Regions from separate parts of the Planococcus sp. MB-3u-03 genome, predicted to be linked through region 2. Evidence: predicted binding sites of a transcription regulator. Region 2 holds the regulator's gene; the other holds the start of a gene.

Region 1 (8,112 bases), 1.3 Mb from region 2:
GCGGCGCGACGAAAATCAAGTTCATGTGCATCATCGCAGCTCCAGAAGGTGTGGAAGCTTTGCAAAAAGCACATCCGGATGTCGATATCTATATCGCGGCACTCGATGAGAAGCTCAACGAAAAAGGCTATATCGTGCCTGGCCTCGGCGATGCTGGAGATCGCTTGTTCGGAACAAAATAAGAAAGCGGGTTGATCAGAAGTGACGAAAAAATGGAAAGTGATGACGATTTTCGGTACACGTCCGGAAGCGATTAAAATGGCGCCTCTTGTGTTGGAATTGCAGAAGCACCCAGAAACGATCGAACCTCTTGTGACTGTCACCGCACAGCATCGCCAAATGCTTGACCAAGTGCTCGAAACATTCGGCATCACCCCCGATTTTGATTTGAACATCATGAAAGACCGCCAAACCTTGAGCGATGTAACGGTACGGGCTATGCAAGGTTTGGATGATGTGATGAAAGAAGCGAAACCGGATATCGTGCTGGTCCATGGAGATACGACGACGACATTCGCGGCAAGTTTGGCCGCTTTGTACAATCAAATTTCGATCGGGCACGTAGAAGCTGGGCTCCGGACCCACAATAAGTACTCTCCTTTCCCGGAAGAGATGAACCGTCAATTGACAGGTGTCATGGCGGACATCCATTTTGCGCCGACCGAGAAGTCTGCGCAGAATCTACGTGATGAGAATAAAAAAGAAGAAACAATCTATATTACGGGCAATACGGCGATTGATGCTTTGCAGACGACAGTGCGTGAAAATTATCATCACCCGGTGCTCGATAAAATCGGCAGTGACCGCATGATCTTATTGACCGCCCACCGCCGTGAAAACCTTGGTGAACCGATGCGCAATATGTTCCGTGCGATCAAGCGCTTGACCGAAGAGCATGAGGACATCCAAGTGGTCTATCCGGTCCACATGAATCCGGCTGTTCGCGAAGTGGCAGACGAAGTGCTTGGGCGTGACCCGCGCATCCACTTGATCGAGCCGCTCGAAGTATTGGATTTCCATAACTTCGCAGCCCAGTCTTATTTCATCCTGACTGATTCGGGCGGGGTACAAGAAGAAGCGCCGTCTCTCGGTAAGCCAGTTTTGGTGTTGCGTGATACGACGGAACGTCCGGAAGGCATCGATGCCGGCACGTTGAAACTCGCCGGTACTGACGAAGAAACGATTTACCGCCTCGGCAAAGAATTGCTGACGGATGCCTCCGCGTATGAAGCGATGTCGCAAGCATCGAACCCATATGGCGACGGAAAAGCATCACAGCGGATCGTGGAAGCTTTGCACAAGTATTTCGGCGAGTTGTAAGGAGAAGGGGGGAGAGCAGGGAGTGTTTTTGTTCAGCCACCTTCGCTTTTCTTGATGTCTAGCTCGAGCGCCTAGCTCCTTGGGTCATAAGCCGTTCCAGCATTGCGGCAAAAAGCGCCGCATTGCTGATCCGTCTTATGCCTGACGGAGCTGGGCAGGCGCTCTCGCTTTTCTTGTAACAAATTTGTCAATCATATGTCGGCGGGTTTTTGCTTGTGAAGTTTTTCACTACATGTAATTGACATGATTTTACCCCTATTGTATGCTTACAAAGGGTCTGCATGAGAGGGTTTTCATACATAATGGATGTGCTATTGAAAGCCAGATGCGACTGCTCTTTTTATGGGCGTGAATGTCAAATCATTATGAATTTCGAGGGGTTTATCATGCACCCGAAAAAAAGTCCCTTACAAGCAATGGCGATTTATTCCGTCATTCTCTCGCAACTTGTCGGGTCCGTACTAATCGGAGTCTTTACAGGGATGTGGCTTGATGAGCAATTCGGAACCGCCCCGCTCTTTTTGATCATCTGCCTGCTCGTCGGTCTTAGTGCCGGGGTTTGGGCGATGCTTCAGACCGTCCGAAAATTCGAATCAGGAGACATGTAAAAAATGGATGGACTTCAAGAGATCTATAAAAGATTGAAGAGGCTGATGTATTTCATCCTCGCCGTGTTCGTTTTAGGGTGGGGAGTCACTCCTTATCCGGAAGTGTTCGCAGGCTTGATCGTCGGATCTCTGTTCGGCATTTATAATATGTGGATCCTGGTCCGGAGAATGGAAAAATTCGACCGGGCGGTGGCAGAAGGCTCGAAAGTCCGTTCTCTCGGAACGGCATTACGGTTCGCATCAGGTGTAGCCGTTGTGGCGATCGCTATTTTGTTCGCTGAGCATATACACTTGGTCAGTGCGGTAATCGGGTTGATGATCCCTTACGGTCTCCTTTTGGCGGAGCGGATCGTTTATCACATGAAACACCATTAAAGAAAGTGGAAAGAGAGGTGAATTTATCGTGGATCATGGCGCTCCAATGCTCGAGGTGTTCGGAATCTGGTTCAACCTATCGAACGTTATGATGCTGCTTGTAGCCGCTCTTATTGTTTTCCTTATTGCGTTCTTTGCTACCCGTAACTTGAAGCTGAAGCCGACAGGCATGCAGAACTTCATGGAATGGGTCATGGACTTTGTCAAAGGAATCATTAAAAGCAATATGGACTGGCGGGATGGCGGACGATTCCATGTACTTGGAATTACGCTGATCATGTTCATCTTCGTTTCGAACATGCTCGGGCTCCCATTTGCTGTTGTCGTCAACGGAGACCTTTGGTGGAAATCACCAACAGCGGATCCAGTCGTGACAATGACATTGGCTGCAACAATCATCATCTTGAGCCATTATTATGGTATTAAGCTGAAAGGCTTGAAAGGCTACAGTTCAGACTTCCTGAAACCGATGCCGTTCTTGTTCCCGCTTAAAATCATTGAGGAATTCGCAAATACGCTGACACTCGGTCTGCGTCTTTACGGTAACATCTACGCTGGTGAGATCTTGCTTACTTTGTTGGCAGGACTTGCTTCAGCAAGTATTCTTGGATTCGCAAGCGCGATCTTGCCGATGATGGCATGGCAAGGGTTCTCGATCTTTATCGGGGCTATCCAAGCGTTCATTTTCGTTATGTTAACGATGGTTTATTTATCGCATAAAGTTAGCGAAGACCATTGAGTATAAACTGCCTTCGGGCAAAACAAAAAAAAACAATTATCCTGAGGAGGACATTTTAAAATGGGTTTATTAGCAGCAGCAATTGCAGTAGGATTAGCAGCACTAGGTGCAGGTATCGGTAACGGACTTATCGTGTCAAAAACAGTTGAAGGTATCGCTCGCCAGCCAGAAGCACGCGGCGTTCTTCAAACAACAATGTTCATCGGTGTAGCTTTGGTTGAGGCATTGCCGATCATCGCCGTAGTTATCGCGTTCATCGTAATGAACCGTTAATTTCGAAAAGCGAAAGTGCCTGTTCAGCTCTGACAGGCATAAGGCGAACCAGCGAAGCGGCGTTCTTTGCCGCACAGCTGGGTTGACTTATGTCCCGAAGAGCTAGGCACTGGAGTCTAGACATCGCGAAAAGCGGAAGAACTAGACAAAGCAATTTATTACTGAAAAGCTAAATGGCGAGAATGCTCCGGCATGTTTTTCGCCATTTATGCTTGTATGATGCATTTTGGATTTCGACAGCACATCTAACGATTTTAAGCAGTATATATAATAGTAGAAAAAGTATTTTAGGCTCTTGAAGGGAGTGAAACAATCGTGTTTTTTGATCACCTCGTACTCGGTGCAACCGGGGAGTTTTTGAATATTGGAGACATCATCGCAACATTGGTCATCTTTTTGCTCCTAATGGCCCTGTTGAAGAAATTTGCGTGGGGTCCATTGATGGGCGTTATGCAGCAACGTGAAGATCTGATCGCAAGTGAGATCGAAACTGCTGAAAAAAGCCGTCAGGAATCACAGCAAATGCTTGATGAGCAGCGCAACCTTTTGAAGGATGCCCGCAACCAGGCGCAGGAAATCGTTGAAAATGCCAAGAAACAAGGCGAAGTTTCTCGTGAGGAAATCATTACGACAGCGCGTGCTGAATCTGCTCGCATGAAAGAATCCGCAGTGGCAGAAATTGCTAACGAGCGCGAAAAAGCGATCGCAGCAGTACGTGAAGAAGTTGTGGCTCTGTCCTTGTTGGCAGCTACGAGAGTATTGGACAAGGAAATCTCTGAGGAAGACAACCGTCAGTTGATTAACGAAACGATTGCGAAGGCAGGCGAAGTGCAATGAGCCAAGTCGCTGAGCGCTACGCATCGGCATTATTCCAGGTAGCCAAAGAACACAATGTGACTTTGGAAATCGAACAGGATCTCCGTGAAGTACGTAAAGTTTTCAAGTTGACTCCTGAACTTTACCAATTGATCGTTTCACCGAAACTTTCATCTGAAAAGCGCACAAACCTCATCAACGAAGTATTTCAAGGGGTTAACACGTATGTCTTGAATACACTTCAGATGTTGGGTGAGCGCAGACGCATGAACGAAGTCAGTGATATGACACAAGCATATATCAAGCTTTCAAACGAAGAGCAGGGAATTGAGGATGCAACAGTTTATTCAACTCGTCCATTGACGGAAGAAGAAACGGCGTCTCTTTCCACGGCTTTCGCGAAAAGCATCGGCAAAAATTCTTTACGGATTGAAAACGTAATCGACCCATCATTGATCGGTGGATTGCGCCTTCAAATCGGAAACCGCATCTTTGACAGCAGCGTCAGCACGAAACTTGCCCGCCTGCAGCGTCAATTAATCGGCTAATTTATGAAATTATGAGAGGGTGAAATACATGAGCATCAAAGCTGAAGAAATCAGCAATCTGATTAAGCAACAGATTGAAAACTATCAATCAGAGATGAAAGTTGACGAAGTCGGTACAGTCATCACCATTGGTGACGGTATCGCTCGCGCTCATGGCCTCGACAACATCATGGCTGGAGAACTTGTAGAATTCTCTAATGGTGTAATGGGTATGGCACAGAACTTGGAAGCCAACAACGTTGGTATCATCATCCTTGGGCCATTCGCAGACATCAAAGAAGGCGATGAAGTACGTCGAACTGGCCGTATTATGGAAGTACCGGTAGGGCAAGAACTTATCGGGCGCGTAGTAAATCCACTAGGACAGCCGGTTGATGGTCTTGGACCGATCAACACGACTAAATCCCGTCCTATCGAAAGCCCAGCACAAGGCGTTATGGCACGTAAATCCGTGCACGAACCGCTTCAAACGGGTATTAAAGCAATCGATGCTCTTGTGCCAATCGGCCGTGGGCAGCGCGAATTGATCATCGGTGACCGCCAGACTGGTAAAACATCTGTCGCAATCGATACTATCTTGAACCAAGGCGACCAAGACATGATCTGTATTTACGTAGCAATCGGCCAAAAAGAGTCGACTGTCCGTAACGTTGTTGAGACGTTCCGCAAAAACGGTGCGCTTGATTACACGATCGTTGTTACAGCGTCTGCTTCACAACCAGCTCCACTTCTATACTTGGCTCCTTATGCCGGCATCACGATGGCTGAGGACTTCATGTTCGATGGCAAGCACGTTTTGATCGTCTATGATGATTTGACAAAACAAGCTTCCGCTTACCGTGAACTTTCACTCTTGCTTCGTCGTCCTCCGGGCCGTGAAGCTTACCCAGGTGACGTTTTCTACCTTCACTCACGCCTTCTTGAGCGCGCAGCGAAGTTGAACGAATCACTTGGATCAGGATCGATCACTGCATTGCCGTTCGTTGAAACGCAAGCAGGCGATATTTCCTCTTATATCCCAACAAACGTAATCTCGATTACGGATGGCCAGATATTCCTTCAATCGGATCTTTTCTTCGCCGGTGTTCGCCCAGCGATCAACGCAGGTCTTTCTGTATCCCGTGTAGGTGGTTCAGCTCAGATCAAAGCGATGAAGAAAGTTGCCGGTACTTTGCGTCTTGACTTGGCAGCTTACCGTGAATTGGAGTCATTCTCCCAATTCGGTTCAGATCTTGACCCAGCGACAGCTGCAAAACTTGAGCGCGGTAAACGTACAGTTGAAGTTCTCAAGCAGGACTTGAACAGCCCGATTAAAGTTGAAAAACAAGTTGTTATCTTCTACGCATTGACTCGTGGATTCCTCGACGATATCCCTGTACAAGACATCACTCGTTTCGAAGCTGAATTGACTAGCTGGTTGGATACAAACCACACAAACGTTTTGGATACCATCCGCTCAACTCAGGGATTGCCATCTGACGACGAATTCGGCGCAGCAATCAACGAATTCAAGCACACATTCGCGAAATCAGAATAAGCTCCCTGGCAGGATCGGAAGAAAAAATAACAAGGTGGTGAAATACCAGTGGCATCTTTACGCGATATAAAAACACGAATTACGTCAACCAAGAAAACAAGCCAAATCACGAAAGCGATGCAGATGGTTTCCGCTTCTAAATTGAACAAAGCAGAAATGAGCGCGAAAGCTTTTGTTCCATATATGGAAAAGATCCAGGATGTGGTCGCTTCGATCGCAGCCGGTTCTAGCGACGTGTCGAATCCTATGATGATGGCACGCCCTGTTAAGAAAACGGCATATTTGGTCATTACCTCTGACCGTGGCCTTGTTGGCGGCTATAACAGTAACATCTTGCGTACTGTCATGGCTAAAATCAACGAGCGCCACACGTCAAGCGACGAATTTGTTATCCTCAGCGTCGGGCGGAAAGGCCGTGACTTCTTTGCGAAGAAAGGCTATAACATCATCGAAAGCTCAATCGGGCTTCCGGACCACCCAGCGTTTGCGGATATCAAGGAAATAACGCGCAAAGCTGTTGGTATGTTCGCAGATGGTACGTATGACGAAGTTTATATGTACTATAACCATTATGTTTCTGCCATCTCCCAGGAGGTTACCGAAAAGAAAGTGCTGCCGTTGACTGACATTCAGCCAACAGGATCGACTGCTTCTTACGAGTTCGACCCATCAGCGGAAGTGATTCTGGAAGTTCTTCTTCCACAATACGCGGAAAGCTTGATTTTTGGAGCCTTGCTGGACGGCAAAGCAAGTGAGCATGCTGCTTCCATGACAGCAATGAAGAGCGCAACCGACAACGCATCAGAATTGATCGGCGATCTGACGCTTGTCTACAACCGTGCACGCCAAGCTGCGATCACTCAGGAAATCACAGAGATCGTCGGCGGAGCTGCGGCTCTAGAATAGAATAAGGAAGCAAAAGCGGCTGATGAAGCCGCTCGAGCTTTAAATAGGTTCAATAAAAGTAAGACAGGAGGGAACAGCATGAACACAGGACACGTTCTTCAGGTTATGGGTCCGGTTGTAGACGTTAAGTTTTCCAATGGCCAACTTCCAGCGATCTACAACGCCCTAACCGTTAATATTGATCGTCCCAATCAAGCTCAAACTACTTTGACTCTTGAAGTAGCTTTGCACCTTGGCGACGACACAGTTCGTACCATCGCAATGGAATCCACTGACGGATTGCAGCGCGGTTCAGCAGTAACCGATTTGGGCAGAGCAATTTCTGTTCCTGTCGGAGATGTTACACTTGGCCGAGTATTCAACGTACTTGGTGAAGTAATCGACTTGGGTGAGGAAATCCCGGCATCAGAACGCCGCGATCCGATTCACCGTTCGGCTCCTACGTTCGAACACCTTTCCACTGAAGTTGAAATCCTTGAAACTGGTATCAAAGTTGTTGACTTGCTTGCCCCTTATATCAAAGGTGGTAAAATCGGCCTCTTCGGTGGTGCCGGTGTAGGTAAAACTGTTTTGATCCAGGAATTGATCAACAACATCGCACAAGAGCACGGCGGTCTTTCTGTATTCGCTGGTGTTGGCGAGCGTACGCGCGAAGGAAACGACTTGTTCCACGAGATGAGCGAATCCGGCGTTATCAAGAAAACTTCAATGGTCTTCGGTCAGATGAACGAGCCGCCTGGCGCACGTATGCGTGTTGCTTTGACAGGTTTGACAATGGCTGAATACTTCCGTGATGAGCAAGGCGCAGATGTTCTTTTGTTCATCGATAATATCTTCCGCTTCACGCAAGCAGGTTCTGAAGTATCCGCCCTTCTTGGACGTATGCCATCAGCGGTTGGTTACCAGCCGACACTTGCGACTGAAATGGGTCAATTGCAAGAGCGTATCACAACAACTAGCGCTGGTTCTGTAACATCGATCCAGGCAATC
Region 2 (8,112 bases):
ATCGTTTGTAATAAGCGGCGTGCCGAATTTCTTCTCAAGCACGACATTGCGCCCTTTTGGCCCAAGCGTTACTTTGACTGCGTCCGCTAATTTATCTACACCTTGCAGCATCAAGCTGCGTGCATCTTCACTGAACTTAATTTCTTTTGCCATGATTCGGTTCCTCCTATTAAATAGAATTTATGCTTATTTAGCCGACAATCGCAAGGATGTCGTTTTCACGTAAAATTAAGTATTCTTTGCCTTCGTATTTCAATTCTGTGCCCGCATATTTCGAAAAGACGACGCGGTCTCCTTCAGTTACGTCCAGCTCTGTGCGCTGTCCATTTTCACGGATAAGCCCATTCCCTACCGCAATCACTTTGCCTTCCTGCGGTTTTTCCTGCGCAGATCCTGGCAAGACGATTCCGCTAGATGTCTTTTCTTCCTTTTCGACGAGCTCAATGATGACACGATCTCCTAATGGTCTTAACAATTGAAACACCCTCCTCAAATTAAATAGCTTCTAGTCATTTAGCACTCTCTAGTCTTGAGTGCTAACCCATAGATAAGTTTAATAAAATCTTCAGTTAATTGCAAGCAGAAACCTTATGGCGTTTTGAATTCTTTGCGCCTTTTTCCGTTAAGCCCTACAATAAAAGGAGCATGCGAAAAGAAAGGAATTTGACTACATGACCTCAACCGATAAAACCGCCTCTCCCTCGAAAGCGAAAGGGTATAAGCGCAAAAACATGCGTACGCCGCTCCTGGTCCTGCTCGTCTTCGTAGCCGTTCAGCTCATGCCGATCCTCTTTATCGGCCCGACACTCGGTTATTTCCGAGACCAAGGGCTTGACGATGCCACCGCCCGCGCTTCCACTTCCGGATGGCTGATCTTCCTGACGATGGGCATCGGCTTTTTAGTTACGATGGTTCTCATCTTGCGCGACCGCAACTTCTTCAATATTTGGAAAGGCAAAAAATCGAGCCTTCCCGCTGCAATCGGCTGGGGCGTCCTCGGTTTTCTGTTGTTGATCATCGGGCAATCAATCGCCGCCATGATCGAAATGGCAATCGGCATCGATCCGGGATCCGCCAATACCCAGACACTCGTCCGAATCGCTGAAGTGGTGCCGTACGCGATCATCGCGGTCGTCCTGTTCGGCCCCATACTCGAAGAACTGGTCTTCCGCCGAGTCGTCTTCGGCTCCTTGAACCAGACGCTGAACTTCTGGATCGCCACCGCCATCTCGGCACTCGTCTTCGCGCTCGTCCATCTCGAGTTCACGCATCTTCTGCTCTACTTCACGACCGGACTGATCCTGGCAGCCCTCTATCAGCGGACCAAGCGCATCCTCACCCCGATCATCGCGCACATCCTGCTGAACGGCTATGTCATGCTTATCCAGCTCAATATGGACAAGATCGAAACCTTCATCAAACAAATGGAAAACCTGCAATAACCCAAAAACCGCCACTTCCTTGTTGAAGTAGCGGTTTTTTCCATCTCTGTTAAGTCATAGCTGGGTTGAAATATTTGATTGGCGACAGTTCCACATCCATAATCGAGCCACAAAATTCCTTAAGGTTGGTTTAATGATATTTCCCGCTTCGAAATTCTAGTGAAGTGACTTCTTTTCAATCTCAACTCAGAGACGGAGCGAAAGGGGCCGACTCCGGGAGGATCAGCGAGACAATTGAGACCCTGCAAGCGAATACACGAAAGGCATTGAGCGGATTCGTTTGCGAAGCTCGAACATCGTGAGAGTTGAGCAGGCGTGGTTTTGCGGAGCGACGAAGCGGCTCAATGCGAGCCCTCCGGAAAGCGTGCCCCTGAAGCGCAGTCTTCTATTTCCAATACTTTTCATTCTAAAACTCTTTATACGTTCCATTCCAAACAAAAAACCTCCCGCCATCATTTCGGCGGAAGGTCTTCTGTCTGTTCTGCAATTGCCTGCTGCTGTTCTGCACGCAGGAACTTGCGATATCCAATGCGCGCAATGACCACACTGAATTCATACAATAAAATCAGCGGCAATGTCACGATCATATGGGAAATAATATCCGGCGGCGTAATGAACGCGGCGATCGTCACCAGCGCCAAATACGCATACTTCCGGTACTTCGTCATCATCATCGGCGTCAAAATACCGAGGCGCGTCAAGAACAGCATCAATACCGGCAGTTGAAAGATAAAGCCGAACGGCAAGGTAATTTGGAACAAGAATTGGAAATACTCATTAATCCCAATCGTCTCCTGGATATCCAGGTTCTCCGAAATATTGAGCATGAATCCGATGACATACGGGAACAATACCAAATAGGAAAACGCAATCCCGCCGATAAACAAGGACAAAGAAAACGGAATATACCCAAGCGTCACTTTTCGCTCACGTTCAGAGAGACCGGGGCTAATGAACGCCCAAAATTGGTACATGATTAATGGCGACGTGATGATCAATGCTAAGATCATCATGACCTGCATATATATCTTAATCGGATCGGTAATTTTAAAAGCATTCAGCGTCAGATTACGTGCCTCTTCGCTGAATTGCAAATAGCGGATCAGCGGCTCGGCGAGAAAGAATCCCGCAATGAGCGCGAACAGAAAGAAAACGACTATCAAGGCCAGCCGTTTTCTGAGTTCACCTATATGTTCAACTACCGTCATTTCATTTTGTTGGTTCATCGGACAAACATCCTATCGTGTTACTTGTGCTCGTCTTTCTTGTCTAGATCATTTTTCTTTGCTGCTTCGACTTTCTTGTCATCTTCGTCGTCATCTGCCAACCCTTTTGTGGCGTTTTTGAATTCGCGCAGGGAAGAACCGAATGCTTTGCCTAGTTCAGGCAACTTTTTCGGACCGAAAATCAGCAACGCGACAATCCCGATGATGATTAAACTTAGTGGACCTGGAGCCATATCAGACACCTCCTGTAGTATGCTTCTAGTGTACATGAAACACGGCCCGTTGGCTATTTCCAAAGGCCGTTCAAATGTGAAGGTTTTATGTTAATCATGCTTGATCTGGTAGATCAGAGTTTGCAGTTCGACCGATAAATCGATCGTCTGGACGCGGATATGTTCCGGCACGGAAATGCGTACCGGCGTAAAATTGAGAATGCCTTTAATGTCTGTCTGGGCGAGCCGGTCGGTTACTTCCTGGGCCGATCGCGACGGCACCGTCAAAATGACCACTTCAACGCCATACTGCTTAATCTTCTCTTCAATCAAATCCGGATGGTACGTATCGATGCCGCTGATCTGCTTCCCTTCATGGGGGCTATTCGTATCGAAGGCGAGGATGATTTTCGTGTTATGGTTACGGTGGAAATTGTATTTTAAGAACGCGCTGCCGAGGCTGCCGACACCGATCAAGGCGACATTCGTCGCTTCATCCTGGTCAAGCGTCTTGCGGAAAAACGCCAAGAGCTCCTGCACATCATAGCCATAGCCTTTTTTGCCGAGTGCGCCAAGATGGGAAAAATCGCGGCGGATGGTCGCTGAATCGATTTTCATCGCTTCGCTCAACTCCTGGGAGGAGATGCGTTTCTGCCCGGCGTTGGCGAAATTCTGGAGAAACCTATAGTACAAGGGCAACCGCTTCGTTGTTGCTTGCGGGATTTTCGCTGATTCGTCAAGCATGTGATCGCTTCCTTCTGAACTGTTGTCAAATCGTATCAATCTTACATGACAGGCCTTGATATGTAAAGGCTTGCGCAATTGCGAAGCACTCGCCCATCAGCTACACTTAAGAAGAATAGAGGTGACCCCAATGATCGTATTGCAAGTCAATCAAATCCATAAATCATTCGGTGCAGAGGAAATCATCTCCGGCGCCAAACTCGAAGTCCAACATCGTGACCGGGTCGCACTCGTCGGCCGCAACGGTGCCGGAAAATCCACATTGCTGAAAATCATCGCCGGGGAAATGTCTTACGACAGCGGCGATTTGATCATGCCGAAAGATTTGACGATCGGCTATTTGGAACAGCAAACCGACTTGAATTCAGACGCCACCGTATGGCAGGAAATGATGAAAATTTTCGCCCATTTCCGTGACCAGGAAACCAAGCTGCGCCAGCTTGAAGCCGCGATGGCCGACCCGGATGTTTACAACGACGCAGAGCGCAACGCCAAAGTCATGCAAGAATATGACCTCCTCCAGACCCATTTTAAAGATGCCGGGGGTTTTCAGTTCGAAGCCGATACGCGCGCTGTCCTGCACGGCATGAAGTTCTATCCGGAAGACTATGAAAAGAAAATAACTTCCCTGTCAGGCGGCCAGAAAACACGCCTCATGCTGGCGAAGCTTCTGCTCGCAAAGCCGCAGCTATTGATCCTCGATGAGCCGACCAACCATTTGGACATCGAAACGCTAAGCTGGCTCGAAAACTACTTGAAGAATTACCCTGGCGCATTGCTTATCGTCTCCCATGACCGCTATTTCCTCGACCAAGTCGTCACGCTCGTCTACGAAGTGTCGCGCAAAAAGGTCCGCAAATACACCGGCAACTACAGCCGCTATTTGAGCGAAAAAGCGAAGCAATATGAACTCGACCGCAAACATTATGAGAAAGAACAAAGCGAGAAAGCCAAGCTTGAAGACTATGTCGCTCGCAACCTGGTCCGTGCCTCAACGACTAAGATGGCACAAAGCAGACGCCGGGTGCTCGAGAAGACCGACTGGATGGAAGCTCCGGAAGGCGACGAAAAATCAGCACGTTTCGGCTTCGATATCCAAAAGCAAAGCGGCAATGACGTCTTGAACGTCCAATCGCTGGCAGTAGGCTATGGCGACCAGCCGGTGTCGAATAACATCTCGCTGAAACTTTACCGCACCGACAGCCTCGCACTTGTCGGGCCGAACGGTGTCGGCAAATCGACGCTGCTCAAAACCATCATTAAAGAATTGCCGGCGCTCGCCGGTGACATCCATTACGGCACCGGCATCCAATTCGGCTATTACGATCAGGAACAGGCCAATTTAAAAGGCAATAAGCTCGTGCTCAACGAATTATGGGACGACTACCCTCAAGTGAATGAAAAAGACATACGCGGCATCCTCGGCCGTTTCCTGTTTACAGGCGACGATGTCCTGAAGCCGGTATCAACTTTATCAGGCGGCGAAAAAGCCCGTGTGGCACTCGCCAAGCTCATGATGCAAAAAGCCAATGTCTTGCTGCTCGATGAGCCGACTAACCATTTGGACCTCGACAGCAAAGAAGTATTGGAAAACGCCTTGATCGACTATCCTGGCACATTATTATTCGTTTCCCACGACCGCTATTTCATGAACCGGATCGCTACTAAAGTGGTGGAACTGTCCCGTGACGGCACCACCGAGTACTTGGGCGATTACGATTATTATGTGGAGAAAAAGCTTGAAACCGAAGAACTTGCGGCACTCGATGCACTCGAAGCAAAAGCGAAACAGCCGGAGACTCAAACCTCCGCCTCCACTTCGCAAATCGACAAAGAAGCCAAAAAACTCGAACGCCAGTTAGTCAGGAGAAACACTGAAATCGAACAGGCCATGGAAGCACTTGATGAAGAAATCGCCGCGATTGAAGAACAACTATGCGAGCCGGATATTTTCCAAGATCACGAACGCGTCATGCCTTTGCAATCGCGTCTTGAAAAGCTCAAGCAATCACACGAAGAAAACATGGCCGAATGGCTCGAACTGCAAGAACAACTTGAAGAAATGAATTCCTAACCGCATACTGGGTATGCGGTTTTTCTTTTCCCTACATATAGGTCAATACCATTTATCAAAATAAATATTTCCACAGATTTGTACACAATAGAAGAGTTGTAAAATCAACTATCAACAGAGTTATAAACATTATCCACAGTCTTCTTTTCTTTTATCCACATAGTTTCCCACCTTACCCTCCACAATATATAGGAAATCCACTATTTATCGATAGGTTGTTAACAGCTTATTCACAAATTGTGCATAAGTACAAATGTTCTCTATTGACAGAAAATACATTTCTATGTCCTTGTAAGATTTGGATATTATTCATAAAAAAAGAAGCATTACCGCAATTCTCAATAAATTGCGGCAATGCTTTTATTTAAATCCATGAACTCAGTGGCATGCCCGGGCGCCCATTCATGGCCATATCTCCTGTTAATCCTTTTTCGTACATAACCGTTCCAGCTGCGGCAATCATCGCTGCATTATCTGTACAAAGCGGCAGCGGTGGAATAAAGAAGGGGATACTCTCTTTTTCAAAAGTCTCAGTCAGCGATTTGCGGAGCCCTTTATTGGCTGCTACACCGCCCGCTGCAATCACTTGTTGTACAGCGAATTCCCTGGCAGCGCGCAAAGTTTTTGCCGTTACAACTTCCACGACGCTGTTTTGGAATCCTGCGGCAACAGCTTCCGGCACGGGCGTTTCCCCGCGTTGTTTCATATTATGCATATAGTTCAGCACAGACGATTTCAATCCGCTGAAGCTGAAATCATAGGATCCTTCTTCCAGCCAAACCCGCGGAAAATCGACCGCTTCCACACTTTGATGCGCCAATCGGTCAATATGCGGCCCGCCAGGATATGGCAAGTTCAATGTCCGCGCCACTTTGTCGTAGGCTTCTCCTGCAGCATCATCCCTAGTTTCGCCGATGACTGTAAAATCACCGTGCTCTTTCATGAGAATCAACTCAGTATGCCCTCCTGAAATGACCAATGACAAAAGCGGAAACTCCATTTCCTGCTCCAATCGATTCGCATATATATGTCCCGCGATGTGATGCACACCCACTAGCGGCAAGCTATGTGCAAACGCAAATGCCTTTGCTGCATTGACACCAACTAACAAGGCCCCGACTAGACCAGGTCCTTCCGTTACGGCCACCGCGGATAATTCAGTTGGCACCAAATTCGCCTGCTGCAAAGCCTCTTCAATCACAATAGTGATTTGCTCGACATGATGCCTCGATGCAATTTCCGGTACCACACCCCCGAAGCGCTTATGGCTCTCGATTTGCGATGCCACCACATTGGAGATGATCTCTGTTCCGTTTTTCACAACTGAAGCCGCTGTTTCATCACAACTCGTCTCTATTCCTAATACAAAAATGTCTTTATTCATCGAAATTCACCCACATAACTATGGCATCTTCCTGGTTATCCGTATAATAACCTTTTCGGATGCCACCATTTTTGAATCCTAGTTTCTTATACAAATTAAGCGCAGCTATATTGCTGACCCGTGCTTCCAATGTCATCAATTTCGCACCTTGCGCTTTTGCAGTTTTTATTGCCTCTCTCATCAATGCTTCCCCAAACTTCTTGCCCCGTTTTTTGGGTGAAATGGCGATATTCGTAATATGTGCTTCATCCATGACAAGCCACATACCACAATAACCGACGATTCCTTCTGCCGTTTCAGCCAGCACATAATAAGCAAATTCATTTTTCAGCATCTCTTGCTCAAACGCCTCTTTTGTCCATGCGAGCGTAAACGATTGCTTTTCAATCTCATAAACTGCATCTACATCATGAATGGTCATTTTCCGGAATTTCACTGATTCATTCATTGGCTTTTTCCTTCGTCCATTTTTGTAAGATTCGCTTCCGCCTCGGTAATCCGGCGATATTCAGGAACCGTATAGTGGACTTCTTTCGCTTCTTCAGCCGCTGCCAGTGCAATCAAATTAGACGCTCTTGGCAGCCTATTTTGGAACGGTGCAAAATGGGCCAAGTCCCCCAGTATTTCCTCAATCACTGGGCGGTGAATTTCAAGGTCAATTCCCGTAAACAAAACCGGACGTCCATCGGTATGGACTTGTTCAAGGAACGCCCTAAAGTCGCTATGGCGATCTGAAAGAACTGTTGCCAGATCAAGCCCGTCATAAAGTGCAGTAAAAGCGGTACCACGCCTTGCATCCATGACAGGGCAAACCATGCCGTTAAATCCCTGTCCGTTCGCTGCAAGCACCTTTAAACTCGATACTGTGGTCAACGGAATTTTCAACGACCATGCGAGAGTTTTCGCGATTGTCAGGCCAATTCGAACGCCTGTATAAGATCCAGGCCCTTCTGCAACAACAATTTGTGTTAAATCTCCTGGAGCAATTTTTGCTTTTTTCATCAATTCTTCTACTGCCGGCATAGCAGTT

The links. The regulator Rex, encoded in region 2, represses fermentation and respiration genes when NADH is low (regulators of the CRP and FNR family bind a similar motif). The targets are predictions, from matches to a motif close to TTGTGAAATATTTCACAA.
Region 1: CW734_RS14260 (AtpZ/AtpI family protein) is a predicted target of Rex. The motif match lies at 1,534-1,551, and genes of this name have one in related genera.

Annotation. Positions count from the first base shown of each region.
Region 1 covers NZ_CP025135.1:2,589,045-2,597,156, reverse strand. Annotated here, with positions in the region: gene upp (uracil phosphoribosyltransferase) at 1-182, shown strand, start outside; gene wecB (non-hydrolyzing UDP-N-acetylglucosamine 2-epimerase) at 202-1,320, shown strand; gene CW734_RS14260 (AtpZ/AtpI family protein) at 1,707-1,928, shown strand; gene CW734_RS14255 (ATP synthase subunit I) at 1,932-2,303, shown strand; gene atpB (F0F1 ATP synthase subunit A) at 2,332-3,042, shown strand; gene atpE (F0F1 ATP synthase subunit C) at 3,103-3,315, shown strand; gene atpF (F0F1 ATP synthase subunit B) at 3,631-4,152, shown strand; gene CW734_RS14235 (F0F1 ATP synthase subunit delta) at 4,149-4,679, shown strand; gene atpA (F0F1 ATP synthase subunit alpha) at 4,708-6,216, shown strand; gene atpG (ATP synthase F1 subunit gamma) at 6,265-7,122, shown strand; gene atpD (F0F1 ATP synthase subunit beta) at 7,201-8,112, shown strand, end outside.
Region 2 covers NZ_CP025135.1:528,830-536,941, reverse strand. Annotated here, with positions in the region: gene groL (chaperonin GroEL) at 1-153, opposite strand, end outside; gene groES (co-chaperone GroES) at 191-475, opposite strand; gene CW734_RS04030 (CPBP family intramembrane glutamic endopeptidase) at 672-1,442, shown strand; gene tatC (twin-arginine translocase subunit TatC) at 1,895-2,668, opposite strand; gene CW734_RS04020 (twin-arginine translocase TatA/TatE family subunit) at 2,689-2,901, opposite strand; gene CW734_RS04015 (redox-sensing transcriptional repressor Rex) at 2,992-3,624, opposite strand; gene CW734_RS04010 (ABC-F family ATP-binding cassette domain-containing protein) at 3,755-5,698, shown strand; gene tsaD (tRNA (adenosine(37)-N6)-threonylcarbamoyltransferase complex transferase subunit TsaD) at 6,063-7,082, opposite strand; gene rimI (ribosomal protein S18-alanine N-acetyltransferase) at 7,075-7,530, opposite strand; gene tsaB (tRNA (adenosine(37)-N6)-threonylcarbamoyltransferase complex dimerization subunit type 1 TsaB) at 7,527-8,112, opposite strand, start outside.